DNA from 4 places in the Allocoprococcus similis genome. Region 2 is predicted to be linked to each of the others. Evidence: predicted binding sites of a transcription regulator. Region 2 holds the regulator's gene; each other region holds the start of a gene.
What was found. Region 2 encodes Rex, which represses fermentation and respiration genes when NADH is low (regulators of the CRP and FNR family bind a similar motif). Its sites were predicted from a motif close to ATTGTTAANTANTTAACAAT; they were not measured.

Region 1: the regulator Rex is predicted to act here: its motif matches at 1,189-1,208, upstream of ACYQ5K_RS06730 (trans-4-hydroxy-L-proline dehydratase activase).
Region 3: the regulator Rex is predicted to act here: its motif matches at 1,936-1,955, upstream of ACYQ5K_RS02630 (acetyl-CoA C-acetyltransferase).
Region 4: the regulator Rex is predicted to act here: its motif matches at 2,237-2,256, upstream of pckA (phosphoenolpyruvate carboxykinase (ATP)).

The regions. Positions count from the first base shown of each region.
Region 1 is NZ_BAAHSG010000011.1:127,174-131,312, forward strand. Features, by position in the region: gene ACYQ5K_RS06725 (C39 family peptidase) at 217-1,056, shown strand; gene ACYQ5K_RS06730 (trans-4-hydroxy-L-proline dehydratase activase) at 1,286-2,194, shown strand; gene hypD (trans-4-hydroxy-L-proline dehydratase) at 2,199-4,139, shown strand, end outside.
Region 2 is NZ_BAAHSG010000007.1:141,133-145,271, reverse strand. Features, by position in the region: gene alr (alanine racemase) at 1-467, opposite strand, end outside; gene ACYQ5K_RS04470 (NAD(P)H-hydrate dehydratase) at 464-1,987, opposite strand; gene ACYQ5K_RS04465 (redox-sensing transcriptional repressor Rex) at 2,068-2,715, opposite strand; gene ACYQ5K_RS04460 (ABC-F family ATP-binding cassette domain-containing protein) at 2,874-4,139, shown strand, end outside.
Region 3 is NZ_BAAHSG010000006.1:28,146-32,284, reverse strand. Features, by position in the region: gene ACYQ5K_RS02635 (enoyl-CoA hydratase-related protein) at 1-590, opposite strand, end outside; gene ACYQ5K_RS02630 (acetyl-CoA C-acetyltransferase) at 619-1,800, opposite strand; gene ptb (phosphate butyryltransferase) at 2,143-3,054, shown strand; gene buk (butyrate kinase) at 3,068-4,138, shown strand.
Region 4 is NZ_BAAHSG010000001.1:25,095-29,233, reverse strand. Features, by position in the region: gene pckA (phosphoenolpyruvate carboxykinase (ATP)) at 472-2,076, opposite strand; gene ACYQ5K_RS00180 (HlyC/CorC family transporter) at 2,363-3,655, opposite strand; gene murB (UDP-N-acetylmuramate dehydrogenase) at 3,944-4,139, shown strand, end outside.

The DNA.
Region 1 (4,139 bases), on a different contig from region 2:
GATTTCATTCGATTGATAAAAAACAGCAGGACAGATTAATTTTTATCGGATCTGCACCCATTGCGCAGGCAATCCTTCTATCTGGAATCACTTGTGCTGCCAACTCTCATTTATGAAATATTTGTGAAAACTCCCCCGCAGATTTGACGAAACACGAAAAAAGTTGTAGTATATATGACGGAATTGTTACAGAAGTATTAAGAAACGGAGGTACGGATGCAGATTCGCAGTGCAGCAAAATGGATCGCAGCGGCAGCAGGGATATTGGTTGGCGCCGTTATCGTAGGATTTACATTAAAAGATACTACATATATAGAAGCAAAATTGGAACAGATCAAAGGAGCAAGACAGTCTGTTACAGCAGTGGAGAAAACGACAGCAAAGACGCAGAAGATAAAAAATGCGGAAATAGTGAAAGAGACACCCCTTCCAGAGAGTAGCTGTATTTCTGATTTTGCATTTACAGGACAGATGCCGGAGCTTCCTACCGGATGTGAGATCACATCTCTTACAATGGCTTTGAATTATTATGGATATTCTGCAGATAAGATGGCAATGGCACTCGAATATTTACCGACAGTTGGATGGACCAACACTTATTACGGAGACAATGAAACTTTATATGGAAATGATATTTACAATTATTTTATAGGAAATCCACAGTCTGAGACGGATGGATTAAGCTGCGGAGCGGGAGCAATCGTGACGGCAGCAGATGGCTATCTTGCAGATAATGGAAATGCAATGAAAGCAGAGGACGAGACAGGATCAGAGCCGGAACAGCTGTATCGTTTTGTAAGTGAAGGAACCCCCGTGGTTGTATGGGGAACAATTGGTATGGAAGAACGTCAGATAATGGAAAGCTGGAATACGGAAGATGGAAGAGAAGCCAGCTGGGCGATGAACGATCATTGTGTTGTACTGATTGGATACAGTGTAGACAGTGTGACTGTTGCAGACCCGATCGAAGGGATTGTGAGCTATGACAGAGCACAGTTTGAATCGGCTTTTTGTTCCAGAGGTAATCAGTGTGTGATTTTGAAGAATGTACAATAGAGAAGTGGGAGGTACTTTGCAGATAAAAACAGTCTGTGAAGTATCTCTTCTTTATATATGTGATGAGCTGAGTGCAGAGTTTCGTCTACTTAAGGAAAGAAGATCAGGATTGTAAAAATATTTGAGAAGAAGTTTGCCAAAGGATTGACAATTATTTGTTTTTTTGGTATCTTTAGACTATGGTACAAACGTTAGTCTAAAAAGAAAAATGACAAGAAGGAGAGCTACCATGAATTTAGTAACGAATATTCAGAAGTATTCGATCCATGACGGAGATGGAATCCGTACTACTGTATTTTTTAAAGGATGTCCATTAAAGTGCGAGTGGTGTCACAACCCTGAGACACAGCGTTTTGAGAGAGAACTTCAGTGTGATAAAGAAAAGTGCGTCGGATGTGGAACCTGTGCGAAGGTCTGTCCGAACGATGCCATCACTATGGTAGATGGAAAGCCGGAGCTTGACAAAGAGAAATGTCAGCTTTGCGGAAAATGTGATAATTTCTGTCCGCAAGGCATTCGGGAGATCGTAGGGCAGGAGTATCCGGTAAAGGAACTGGTTAAAGAGCTGATGAAAGACCGGATGTTTTATGAACAGTCCGGCGGTGGAGTCACACTTTCCGGCGGGGAAGTGATGGCGATGTCAACGGATTATATTTTACAGATCGCGAAAGCACTTAAAAAAGAAGAAATTTCGCTTACCATTGACACCTGCGGATATGTTTCGTATGATAAATTTGAAGCAATTTTACCGTATGTAGATACGTTTTTATATGACGTAAAAGTGATGGATCCGGAATTACATAAAAAGTATATCGGAGTTGACAATAAGCTGATTCTGGATAACCTGGTGAAGCTTTCGGATGCAGGGGCAAGGATTTACGTCCGAATCCCGACAATCAAAGAAGTGAACGGCAATGTGCAGAACATGGAAGATACCATTCATTTTCTGAAGAAACACGGCATTCATCCGGCACAGGTCAATCTGCTGCCTTACCATAATACAGGAAGCAGTAAATATCCGAAGCTGGGTATGGAATACAAGGGAACTGATTTACATGCACCGGAAAAAGAAGAGATGGAAAGTTTTATAAAGCTTTTTCAGGATGCAGGGTATACCAACACAAAAATAGGAGGATAAGAAAATGGCAAGAGGCATGAATGAAAGAATTCAGAAGCTGAGAGAATTGAGTGTTACAACACCGGTTCACATTGATCTCGAAAGAGCAAGAATCGAGACAGATTTTTACAGAAAAAATGATGGAAAATATTCGATTCCGGTTATGAGAGCCATGGTATTAAAAGAATATTTTTCAAAGAAGACACTTTATCTGGGAGACGGTGAGCTGATCGTTGGTGAAAAAGGAAAAGATCCACAGGCTTCTCCTACATTCCCGGAACTTTGCTGCCACAGCAAAGAAGATATGGTAGTTATGAGTGAACGTGACCTCGTATCTTTCCATACAACAGAAGAAGATCGTGAGATCCAGGAGAAGGAAATCATTCCTTACTGGTCAGGACGAAGCATGAGAGAGAAGATCCTTGCAGCTATGACTCCGGAATGGAATGACTGCTATTCAGCAGGTATGTTCACAGAGTTTATGGAGCAGAGAGGACCTGGACATACATGCGGTGGTGAACAGAACTTTAAAGTCGGATATCAGGAGTACAAAGAAAAAATCAAAAAGACTATGGATGCGCTGGATTTCATGAATGATCCGGAAGCTACCGATAAAATGGAAGAACTCAAAGCGATGGATATTGCATGTGATGCAGTAATCATCCTTGGTGAGAGATATCACAAACTGGCTCTTGAAATGGCAGAAAAAGAAGCAGATCCTACTCGTAAGAAAGAATTAGAGCAGATTGCAGCCAACCTGGAAGTTGTACCGGCTCACAAACCGCAGACCTTCTGGCAGGCAATCCAGTTATACTGGTTTACACATCTTGCGGTTACAACAGAACTGAACCCATGGGATGCATTCAGTCCGGGACGTCTGGATCAGCATCTGATTTCTTATTATGAAGCAGATACAGAAGCAGGAATCCTTGATGACGAGAAAGCAAAAGAACTGCTTGAATGCTTATGGATCAAATTCTACAACCAACCGGCACCGGTTAAGGTTGGTATTACCTTAAAAGAAAGTGCTACTTATGTAGACTTTGCGAATATCAATACAGGTGGAGTTACACCAGATGGTAAAGACGGTGTAAATGCAGTCAGCTACCTGATCCTTGACTGTATGGATGAGATGAAGCTTGTACAGCCGAACTCTAATGTAACTATCAGCAAGAAAACACCGGCACGTTTCCTTAAGAGAGCATGCGAGATCTCAAGAAAAGGATGGGGACAGCCAGCATTCTACAATACAGAAGCACAGATCATGGAGCTTGTTAATGCAGGAAAGACTCTGGAGGATGCCCGCCGTGGTGGATCTTCAGGTTGTGTAGAGACAGGTGCATGGGGAAGTGAAGCATATATCCTGACCGGTTATATGAATATTCCGAAGATCTTCCAGCTGACTCTTTACAACGGTTATGATGCAATGTCAGGCAAACAGCTCGGACTGAAGCTTGGTTATGCAAAAGACTTTAAGACATTTGATGAACTGTGGGATGCATTCAAGAAACAGATGAAGCATTTCATCGATATCAAGATCCGTGGAAACAACGTAATCGAGAGATTATATGCAGAAAATATGCCGGCACCGTGTCTTTCCGTTGTAACAAACGACTGCATCAGTAATGCAAAAGATTACAATGCAGGAGGAGCAAGATACAACACGAACTACATTCAGGGTGTTGGTATTGGAACCGTTACAGACTGTATTGCAGCTGTTAAATACAATGTATTTGACAAGAAGAACTTCACAATGGAAGAACTGATCGAAGCAATGGATCACAACTTTGAAGGATACGATGCAATCTACCGTATGGTTCATGACAAGACACCAAAATATGGTAACGATGATGACTACGCAGATGATCTGATGCAGGACGTATTCTATCTGTATCATGACCTGATCACAGGACGTCCGACTATGAGAGGCGGAAAATACGGAGTCGATATGCTTCCTACAACCTGC
Region 2 (4,139 bases):
AGTCTGCCGATCTTAAGGATCTCCTCTACGCTTTCTTTCGATACCGGAAAGCCAAGTCTTGACATTCCAGTATCGATCTTAATGTGCAGATATGCCTTCTTCCCCATACGGTATGCGGTCTCATCCGCAAGCTTCGCAAGCTCATAGCTGTAGGCTGTCATGCGGATCTCATGACGGATCATCTCTTCCAGCTGATCCGGGAAAATACATCCCAGGCAAAGAATCGGCTTCTGAATGCCGGCTTTTCTGAGTACAACACCTTCATCCAGAGTTGCGACCGCATAGCCCCAGACATAATCCACATCTTCCAGCATTCTTGAAATCGGTACCGCTCCATGACCATAACCATCTGTTTTGATGACCACGACCATCTTGGTTCCCTCTTCTATATTTGCATGCATCATTTCCATATTATACATCACCGCATCCAGATCGATCACCGCACGCAGTCTGCTGTATTTCTTCATTCTGTCATATCCTCCAATTCCTTAAGTGTCCTGCCGAGCATTTTCAAAAGATCACCCGCAAGCACACTGTAAGAGCCAAGTTCTTTTCTGGCATGATCTCCGCACAGGCCATGCAGATAAACGCCAAGCACAGCTGCATCATCCGGTCTCAGATGCTGTGCCATAAGTCCGGTGATCATTCCGGCAAGCACATCTCCCGATCCGGCCTTTGCCATTGCCGCATTACCGGTGGTATTGATCATAAGCCTTCCCTCCGGCGCTTTCATAAGTGTCCTGCTGTCTTTCAGTACACAGACAGCATGAACTTTTTCTGTATATTTCCGTAATAGCTCTCTTCTGTTGTCTTTTAATTCCTGTACGCTGTATCCGGTCAGTCTGGACATTTCTTTCATGTGCGGAGTAAGTACATATCCGGAAGGATTCATCCGAATCTGTCCGATCCCCCACTCACCGGTCTTTGCCAGAAGGTTCAGTCCGTCCGCATCAATAACAGCCGGTTTTTTATTATTCTCAAGCACCTTTTTCAGTAATTTCTCCGAATGCGGTCCCATGCCGAGTCCGCAGCCAATACAGAGCACATCCGCCCATTCCAGCAAATCCGGAAGTTCTTCAAAGGATTCTGTCTCATCCAGAGAATAGGTCGTCATTACCGCCTCCGGTAAAAGTTCCTGTAAGATTGCCCGGTTGCTTTCCTCCGTATAAATCCGGACAAGCCCGGCTCCCGAAAGATATGCTGCCCTGGCACTTAAATATGCTGCACCGGACATTCCTTTGCTTCCGGTAATCATCAGAACCTTTCCATAAGTCCCTTTATTAGAATCCGGTTTCCTTTGCGGCAGCATTGCCGGCACATCGGATTTTTCAAGTGCCATGCAGATTTCTTCTTCCGCAAAAAACTCCGGCCTGGTAATTCCGATCGGAGCTGTAACAAGCTTTCCTGCATACTCACATCCCGGATACAGGATCTGTCCCATCTTCTGAAACGCAAAGGTCACTGTAAGATCTGCTTTAAATGCAGTTCCAAGCACTTTCCCATCATCCGAACGGATCCCTGAAGGAGTGTCAACTGCCACCTTACAGGCAGTCATCCGGTTCATCTGATCGATCACCTCTGCATACCTGCCTTTTATTTCACGTGACAGACCAATACCGAATACGGCATCTATAATAACACTATATTCTTTCTGTGGCAAACTGTTTCCTACAGATATTCCCAGATTTTCCAGAATTTTCATCTGGATTTTTGTTTCTTCACTACGATGGTCATAATTTCCGACCAATACTACATCCGGATGATATCCTTCTTCTACGAGCATCCTTGCAATTGCGAATCCGTCACCACCGTTGTTGCCACTTCCACACACAACCAGTGCTTTCGACAAGTCTATGCCTTCTGCTTTCATCGCAGCCACACACTGAAGTGCCGCCCGTTCCATCAGGACAAGGGACGGGACCTGCATCTTCTGTATCATTCTCTGATCCGATCTTCTCATCTGATCTGCTGTCAGTATTTCTTTCATATCCGGTCTCCCATACATTTAATTTTCAAAAAGGTGCAGGAAAAAACTTTCCTGCACCTCTGCCTTCTGGTATGCTTTGACTACTTTCCTTCATGTTCTTCATTGTATCTGGTGATGTTATAAGATAATCTCATCAGACTTTCAGACAAATGAACATTCTCCACAATAATATTATCCGGCAGATTCAGATCTGTATGCGCAAAATTCCAGATAGCCTTGACTCCATTATCTACCAGGAGATTGGCAACCTCTACTGCTTTTGCCTTCGGAATCGTGAGAACCCCGATCTCAATATCGTTTTCTTTCACAAAATCCTTCAATTCATCCATCATACGGATCTCAACTCCACGGATCGTCAATCCGGCAAGCCTTGGGTTTACGTCAAACAGCCCTTTTAAAACAAATCCCCGATTTTCAAATGCTGCATAGTTCGCCAATGCCTGTCCAAGATTTCCTGCTCCAATGATAACGAATTTATGTTTCTCGTTCAGTCCAAGGATCTTACCTATCTCTGTATAAAGATACTTTACATTATAGCCATATCCCTGCTGTCCAAATCCACCGAAATTATTCAGATCCTGCCGGATCTGTGAAGCAGTCACTTTCATTCTTTTACTTAATTCATTGGATGATATCCGTTCGACTCCGCTCTCCAGTAGTTCCCCTAAATAACGATAATACCGCGGAAGTCTCCTTATTACTGCCTGAGATATTTCTCTTGATGCCACTTTCACTTCCACCTTCCTATTTTTTGACTCATTATTTTTAATTATATAAGAATCCAACGAAAAAGTCAAATTTTATAGTTGTTTTTTGTCGTATTTCAGCTATAATTATGTTACTGTGAGCAGTAACATAATTGCCACTTTAACAGGAGGATATAAAAATGATACTGGCATGTCATAATCTGTCAAAAAGTTTTGGGGATCAGGTCATCGTAAAAGACGGTTCCTTTCATATAGAAAACCATGAAAAAGCTGCCCTAGTAGGTCTTAACGGAGCCGGCAAATCCACGATCCTCAAGATGATCGTAGGACAACTTTCTCCCGATGCAGGGACGGTTGTTCTTACCAAAGGCAAAACTCTCGGCTACCTTGCACAGCATCAGGAGATGGAAAGCGGCAATACCATTTACGAAGAAGTCCGCACGGCAAAAGCTGAAATCATTGAGATGGAAAAGCAGATACGTACAATCGAGATGGAGCTTCCGTCTCTTTCCGGAGATGCTCTTGAAGCACGTCTTTCCACTTATCAGAGACTGACTTCTGCATTTGAGCACGCAGACGGTTACGCCTATAAAAGTGAGCTTACCGGCGTTCTAAAAGGTCTCGGATTTACAGAAGAAGAATTTACCAAACCCGTAGATTCTTTATCCGGTGGTCAGAAGACCCGTGTATCTCTTGGCAAACTCCTTCTTACCAAGCCTGACGTCCTGCTTCTGGATGAGCCAACCAACCACCTGGATATGAACTCCATCGCATGGCTGGAAACCTATCTTCTGAATTATCCGGGTGCTGTTCTTATCGTATCCCACGACCGCTATTTCCTAAACCGTGTAGTTACAAAGGTGATTGAAGTCGAGCAGGGACAGCTTCATACTTATATGGGCAATTATTCTGATTTTGCTGTCAAAAAAGAACAGCTCAGGGAAGCCAAATTAAAAGAATACTTGAATCAGCAGCGTGAGATCAAACATCAGGAAGCCGTAATCGAAAAGCTCCGTTCATTTAACCGTGAGAAATCCATCAAGCGTGCCGAAAGCCGGGAAAAAATGCTGGATAAGATGACGCTTGTAGACAAACCGATGGAGATCAACACCGACATCCATCTGAAGCTGGAACCTTCACGTGTCAGTGGCAATGATGTACTTTCTGTCAAAGGATTAAGCAAAGCCTTTCCGCCACAGACACTTTTCACAGATATCAGTTTCGAGATCAAGCGTGGGGAACATGTAGCCATTATTGGCGACAACGGAACCGGAAAAACTACGCTTCTCAAGATTCTGAACAATGTGATCCGGGCAGACAGCGGTTCCTTTACACTGGGTGCCAATGTGGAGATTGGTTACTACGATCAGGAACACCACGTCCTTCATATGGATAAGACAATCTTTGAAGAAATTTCCGATGATTATCCGATGCTTACCAACACA
Region 3 (4,139 bases), on a different contig from region 2:
GCGATTCCCGCTGCCATCTTCTTAGCTGCCGTCATCAGTTCTTCCTGTGGATAAACCGCATTTACAAGACCGATTCTGAAAGCCTCATCCGCTTTGATATTTCTTGCAGTGTAAATCATCTGTTTTGCCATGCCAGGTCCTACAAGTCTTGCAAGTCTCTGGGTTCCGCCAAATCCAGGTGTGATTCCAAGACCAACCTCCGGCTGTCCGAATACTGCATTGTCTGAACAGATACGGATATCACAGCTCATGGAGATTTCACATCCGCCGCCAAGAGCGAATCCATTAACTGCTGCGATTACCGGGATCGGAAGTGTTTCGATCTTACGGAAAATATCATTTCCTTTCTTACCAAAAGCTTCTCCCTCTTCTTTTGTAAGAGTACTCATCTCAGCGATATCTGCACCGGCTACAAAAGATTTTTCTCCTGCTCCTGTAAGGATCAGGCATCTGACTGCGTCAAGATCAACACCATTGATTGTTGCATCAAGTTCATCAAGAACTGCACTGTTCAGTGCGTTCAGAGCCTTTGGACGATTGATCGTAATAATTCCAACCTGTCCTTCTACTTCATATGTAATAAATTCCATCATCAACATCTCCTTTTGATCTGGTTTATTAATCACGTTCTACGATTGTAGCACATCCCATTCCGCCACCGATACAAAGTGTTGCAAGACCTTTCTTTGCATCACGTTTCTGCATCTCATGAAGAAGTGTAACAAGGATACGGCATCCTGAAGCTCCTACCGGATGTCCGAGAGCAATCGCTCCACCGTTTACATTTACTTTATCCATGTCGAATTTCAGATCATGTGCTACTGCAAGTGACTGTGCTGCGAAAGCTTCGTTTGCTTCGATCAGATCCATGTCGTCTACAGAAAGTCCTGTCTTAGCCATTACTTTATTTGTAGCTGCTACCGGTCCGACACCCATGATAGAAGGATCTACTCCGCCGAGTGCTCCGGCTACCCATGTTGCCATTGGTGTAACACCAAGTTCTTTTGCTTTTTCTTCACTCATAACAACGATTGCTGCTGCTCCGTCATTGATACTTGAAGCATTTGCTGCTGTTACGATACCATCTTTTTTGAATGCCGGACGAAGTCTTGCGATTCCTTCTGCTGTTGTTCCCGGACGCGGTCCTTCATCTGTATCAACTACGATGGTTTCTTTTTTCTTCTTCACTTCTACAGGAACGATCTCATCTTTGAATTTTCCTGCTTCAATTGCTGCGCATGCCTTCTGCTGGCTTGTTGCTGCAAATTCATCGAGCTGTTCTCTTGTAAGTCCCCACTGCTCTGCTACATTCTCAGCAGTAATTCCCATGTGATAGTCATTAAATGCATCCCACAGTGCGTCATTTACCATGGTATCAACCATCGGTGCATTTCCCATTCTGTATCCATAACGTGCATTTTTCAGTGCATATGGAGCCATAGACATATTTTCCATACCACCTGCAACTACAATATCAGCATCTCCTGCCTGGATCATCTGTGCTGCCATGTTCACACAGTTAAGACCGGATCCGCAAACTACATTGACTGTAACTGCCGGAGTCTCAACCGGAAGTCCTGCTTTCAGGGAAGCCTGACGTGCAACATTCTGACCAAGACCTGCCTGGATTACACAACCCATGTATACATGATCTACCTGTTCCGGAGCAACACCTGCTCTTTTTAATGCTTCTTTAATAACAATAGATCCTAATTCCGGAGCCGGAGTTGTTGAAAGAGCTCCTCCCATGCTTCCGATTGCTGTACGACACGCACCTGCTAACACGATTTTCTTTGCCATCACTTTTTCCTCCTTTTACATCTTAATGGTAAGTATCACTTCTTATTTAAATATGTACTGTTTTACTTTCCGTTTTTAAGATTTTCGCAAGGGACTTTTTTGTCCTCTTTTTTTAATATACTACCCATTTCCCGTTCTGTCAAATATTTATCAATCATTTTTTATCATTTAATTTTCTTTTAACATTTTCACCAACACTTTTTACAATGTATCTACATTATTCGTCATTTCCTACATACCACTTTTATATTGACCTTTCCCAGATATGGTGCTACACTTAAGATTGTTAAAAAATATTCAACCAGAATACTATTATTAAATTTTGAATGAGAAGGTGTGAAAATGAGCAAAAGTTTTGAAGAATTAATCTCAAAAGCAAATCAAAAAACCTTAAAGAAAGTCTCTGTTTCCAACGCACAGGATGAGCCGGTACTGCAGGCTGTCAAAGCTGCAAAAGAGCAGAACATCGCAACAGCCATCCTTGTCGGTGATGAAGCCAAGATCCGCGAGATCGCCGCTTCTATCGACATGGATCTGACAGATTTCGAGATCATCAATGAGCCGGATACCGAAGCAGCTGCATTAAAGGCTGTTGAGCTTGTACATAATGGTGAAGCTGATATTCTTTTAAAAGGACTGCTTGAAACAAAGACATTCTTAAAGAGCGTATTGAATAAAGAAGTCGGACTTCGTACCGGAAAGATGCTTTCCCATGTATGTGTATTTGAGATTGAAGGCATTGACCGTCTTCTGTTCTTCACAGACGTAGCTTTCAATACATATCCAACCCTTGCAGATAAAGTCAATATCATCAACAATGCAGTAGAAGTCGCTCATGCATGTGGCATCGAGTGCCCGAAGGTTGCTCCTCTGTGTGCAGTTGAGACAGTGAATCCAAAGATGCAGCCGACAGTCGATGCTGATAATCTCACCAAGATGTACGAGGGTGGTGATTTCAAAGGATGCCAGATCTACGGACCACTTTCCATGGACCTTGCGATCGATCCTGAGGCAGCTGTTCACAAAGGTGTGACAAATCCAGTGGCCGGACATGCTGATATTCTCCTCTTCCCGAATATCGATGCAGGAAATATCACATATAAGATTCTTGTCCGCACTGCAAAGGTCAAGATCGGTAACGTACTTGTCGGAACAAGCGCTCCGGTTGTACTTACATCACGTTCTGATGATTTCCAGACAAAACTGAATTCTATCGCTCTTGCAACCGTAATCGCAGGATCGATCACAGACTAAGGAGGATCTTTTCATGAGCTATAAAATTTTAGTAATCAACCCGGGATCTACTTCTACCAAGATTGGTGTGTACGAAGACGAAACTTTGTTATTCGAAGAAACACTCCGTCATTCCACCGAAGAGATTGCCAAATATGCAACCATCGTTGACCAGAAAGATTTCCGTAAAGAACTGATCGTAGATATTCTCGCAAAAAACAGCTTCGACATCAAATCCCTGAATGTTGTTGTCGGACGAGGCGGACTTTTAAAACCGATCCCAGGTGGAACCTATCCGGTATCTGACGCACTTCTTGCTGACTTAAAAGCAGGTGTGCAGGGACAGCATGCATCGAACCTCGGTGGCATCCTTGCCCGCGAAATCGGTGATGAGATCGGAGTTCCTTCTTACATTGTTGACCCGGTTGTTGTCGATGAGATGGAACCTGTTGCAAGATATTCCGGAATCCCGGAACTTCCGCGTATCAGTATCTTCCACGCACTGAACCAGAAAGCAGTTGCCAAACGCTACGCTAAAGAACAGGGTGTATCTTATGATTCCCTGAACCTGGTCGTTGTACATATGGGCGGCGGTGTATCCGTCGGTGCTCATAAAAATGGTAAAGTTGTCGACGTTAACAATACTCTCGACGGAGACGGACCTTTCTCACCAGAACGTTCCGGCGGTGTACCGGCAGGCGCGCTCGTAAAAATGTGTTTTTCCGGTCAGTACACACAGGCTGAAGTATATAAAAAGATCAATGGAAAGGGCGGTCTCAACGGATATCTCGGAACCAACAACATGCGTGATGTTGCAGAACGTGCCTTCGAAAAGGGTGACGAAGAAGCAGCCGGTGTATTCCACGCATTTACCTACCAGGTTGCAAAAGAAGTCGGCGCAATGGCCGCTGTCCTAAACGGTAAAGTAGACCAGATCCTTCTCACAGGCGGTATCGCATACAGCGATTACGTAACATCCGAGATCAAAGAAAAAGTCGGATTCATCGCTCCGATCACCGTCTACCCAGGCGAAGACGAACTCCTCGCCCTCGCACAGGGCGCAATCCGCGTATTAAACGGCGAAGAAAAAGCTCTGGAATATTAAA
Region 4 (4,139 bases), on a different contig from region 2:
CGAAAAGAATAGCTGCAACCAACAAACTTCAACAGTCAACAGAACCCACAGCCCGAAGATGGCTGTGGGTTCTGTTTCTCATAAATCATTCAATTCTGTTTTGTCTTGAAAAACCAGAGGGAGAGGCTGCAATAACCTCGTCTGCTGACATTTTGCACTACGGAGATGAGACTCAAAAATTGTGGAAGCCATTGCTGACACAATTTTCGCCCTAAGAGGCTCATCGGAGTGGTCAGTGCAACGAAGCAGATGAGGTTATTGCAGCCTCTCCCTCGTCCCTTCGCACAATCGAGTAAGCTGACGCCTACTCGATTGGTATACTTTGTACACCATCTCGCTTGACAGCTCGATGATGTACATTCGCCAAATGCAGATCCTTGTGCAAGCACAAATCTGCACTTGGCTCATCGTATACACAAAAAAATGGATGCAGGAGAAACTCTCTCCCACATCCATTCTTCAAATCGCATATTAAGCCTGCGGTCCAGCAGATACAAGTGCTTTACCAGCAGCATTTCCTTCGTATTTAGCGAAGTTCTTAACGAATCTTGCAGCAAGATCCTTAGCCTTTTCTTCCCATTCAGAAGCATCAGCATATGTGTCACGAGGATCAAGGATTCCTGAATCAACTCCCGGAAGTTCTGTAGGTACTTCAAAGTTGAAGAAAGGAATCTTCTTGGTCGGTGCATTTAAGATGTCCCCGTTCAGGATAGCATCAATGATACCACGGGTATCTTTGATAGAGATACGTTTTCCGGTTCCGTTCCATCCTGTGTTAACGAGGTAAGCTTTTGCTCCGCTCTTTTCCATCTTCTTAACAAGTTCTTCTGCGTATTTTGTCGGATGCAGTTCAAGGAATGCCTGTCCGAAGCAAGCAGAGAATGTTGGTGTAGGTTCTGTGATTCCACGTTCTGTACCGGCAAGTTTAGCTGTGAATCCAGACAGGAAGTAGTACTGTGTCTGTTCCGGAGTCAGTACAGATACCGGCGGAAGTACTCCGAAAGCGTCTGCAGACAGGAAGATTACATTCTTAGCTGCCGGTGCAGAAGAAACCGGACGTACAATATTTTCAATGTGGTTAATCGGATAAGATACACGTGTATTTTCTGTTACACTCTTATCAGCAAAATCAATTTTTCCTTCAGCATCGAGAGTTACGTTCTCAAGAAGAGCGTCACGTCTGATTGCGTTGTAGATATCTGGTTCAGATTCTTTGTCAAGGTTGATAACTTTAGCGTAGCATCCACCTTCAAAGTTGAATACTCCGTTGTCATCCCAGCCGTGTTCGTCATCACCGATCAGGAGACGCTTAGGATCTGTAGAAAGTGTTGTCTTACCTGTTCCTGAAAGTCCGAAGAAGATTGCTGTATTTTCACCATTCAGATCTGTGTTTGCTGAGCAGTGCATAGCGGCAATCCCCTTAAGTGGGAGGTAGTAGTTCATCATAGAGAACATACCTTTCTTCATTTCTCCGCCGTACCATGTATTAACGATAACCTGTTCTTTACTTGTGATGTTGAATAAAACAGCTGTCTCAGAGTTAAGTCCAAGTTCTTTGTAGTTTTCAACTTTTGCTTTTGAAGCATTGTATACTACGAAGTCTGGTTCGAAGTTCTCAAGTTCTTCAGCTGTTGGTTTGATGAACATGTTTGTTACGAAATGAGCCTGCCAGGCAACTTCAACGATGAAACGGATTGCCATACGTGTATCTTTGTTGGCGCCGCAGAATGCATCTACAACATAAAGTTTCTTGTTAGAAAGTTCTTTCTTGGCGATCTCCTTTACAGCTTCCCATGCTTCCTGTGAAGCCGGATGGTTGTCATTCTTATATTCGTCTGAAGTCCACCATACAGTGTCTTTAGAGTTTTCATCAACTACGATGAATTTGTCTTTAGGGGAACGTCCGGTGTATACACCTGTCATTACGTTCACAGCACCAAGTTCGCTGACCTGACCTTTTTCAAATCCCTCAAGACCTGCTTTTGTTTCTTCTTCAAACAATAATTCGTAAGAAGGGTTGTGCACGATTTCTGTTGTTCCAGTAATACCATACTTGCTTAAATTGATTTCTGCCATTGCAATTAACCTCTTTCTCCTAATTCTAGTTAAATGGTTAAATGATAAAAGCTGTGAGCGCAGATTTTATCATCTGATGAAGTAAAATTCTTCACCCATTTACCATAATTATACATAATTACGCAATAAAATCAATAAAAAACCAATATTTCTTGAAAAAATTGTTTAAAAAATAACGAAATCCGAAAAAGAAAAAGGCAGCCCACTTTGGACTGCCCTGAAATTGTTGTATATCCTGCAAAATATAAAGAAAAAATCTGTCAGGATTTCTTCCCGGGAGGTCTGCTTAGTCGTCATTTTCCAACGAGTCAGACGTATGTTCGCGGTAATTCTCCGGAAGATACAGATGAACTGTCTCAATCCGGTTTTTGTCGAGCTTTTCTACGACCATACGGATTCCGTCTTCGGTGGAAACGGAGTCACCGGCTTTTGGAAGACGGTCCAGCTTTTCGATGATAAAGCCTCCGAGAGAATCATAATCTTCCGATTCCAGATTCAGATCCAGGGAATCATTGAGATCGTCAAGATTGGTAGAACCTTCAATAATATATTCGTGTTCGCCTACCGCTTTGATATTTTCTTCTTCATTCTCATCATATTCATCGTGGATCTCGCCAACAATCTCTTCAAGAATATCTTCCAGGGTGATCAGACCGGATGTTTCACCGTATTCATCCAGGACAATTGCGATATTGAACGAGGCCTGACGCATTTCAACAAGAAGCTCGGAAATGCTCTTGTATTCATAAGTGAAGTAGGCTTCACGGAGAATGTCTTTAATCTGGAACTCACTTTTCTTACTGTCATAAAGAAGAAGATCTTTCATATTAATCGTTCCGACAACATTATCCTTTGTTTCCTGGTAAACCGGAAGACGGGTGAATTTGTCTTCCCGGAACAGGTCGATCAGTTCGTCGTAACTGCTGTCAATATCAGCAAAAGTTACGTTGACACGGGGAACCATGACGTCCTTGGCAATGGCATCACCGAGATCAAACACATTGTAGATCATCTCTTTTTCATCTGATTCGATCACGCCGTCCTGATGGCTGACATTTACCACACTTCGGAGTTCAGCTTCGGTCATGGTATTGTCTTTGGCATTCGGATCAATGCGGAGAAGCATCAGAAGACCGGTGGAGAGGCCGTTTACAATGAAGATAAACGGAGTCATGATCTTCATGAAAATATTGATAGCCGGTGCGTAAAAGAGAGCCATCTTCTCGGCGTGAATGGTAGCCATCGTCTTCGGGGTAATCTCCCCGAAAAGGATAATGAGAAGGGTCATGAGACCACTTGCAATTGCAACGGCAGTTCCGCCGAGGCGGTATGCGATTGTGGTGGCAAGGGATGCCACGGCAGTATTCACAATGTTGTTGCCGATGAGAATCGCGCTAAGCATTTTGCCTGAATTCTCAGTTACGGCAAGTACGGCGCTGGCACGCTTGTTACCCTCGTCTGCAAGGGCACGCATCCGGATTTTATTGTAGGTTGTAAGTGCTGTCTCAGCGGACGAAAATATGCCGGATAAGAGCAGCAGGACTAGCAAAATAAGTATTTGCGAGACACTCGAGTCCACAGTTAAAAATCACTCCTTTTTGAAAATAATGATAAAATTTCTATGTTATGCCCTACTATATCGCATTTCTCTTAATTTTGCAAGAGCGCGTTGAACTTGCATATTTTTTGGTGTATTATATGATGTAAGTGTCAAAATTTACTTTTGACACTTACATCATTAGAGGATGATATTAAAACGTGCTTTGGCACGTAGTAACTTCTATTTGGCGGGAGGGCCAATGGCAATTTCCTGTTAAATAAAAAAAGAAGAATGGCATAGAATATTTATAGATACTAGGAGAAGAAAATGGAACAGAATTTTGAGACATGTTTGTATAATGTGATCGATGCATCCAAAGTACAGAAGGATGAACCGATGAAGAAGCATACAACCTTCCGGATCGGTGGTCCGGCAGATTATTTTATCATGCCATCGAATGAAAAGGAACTGACAGCGGCAGTCCGGGTATGCCGGGAATTTTCGATACCTATATATATAGTAG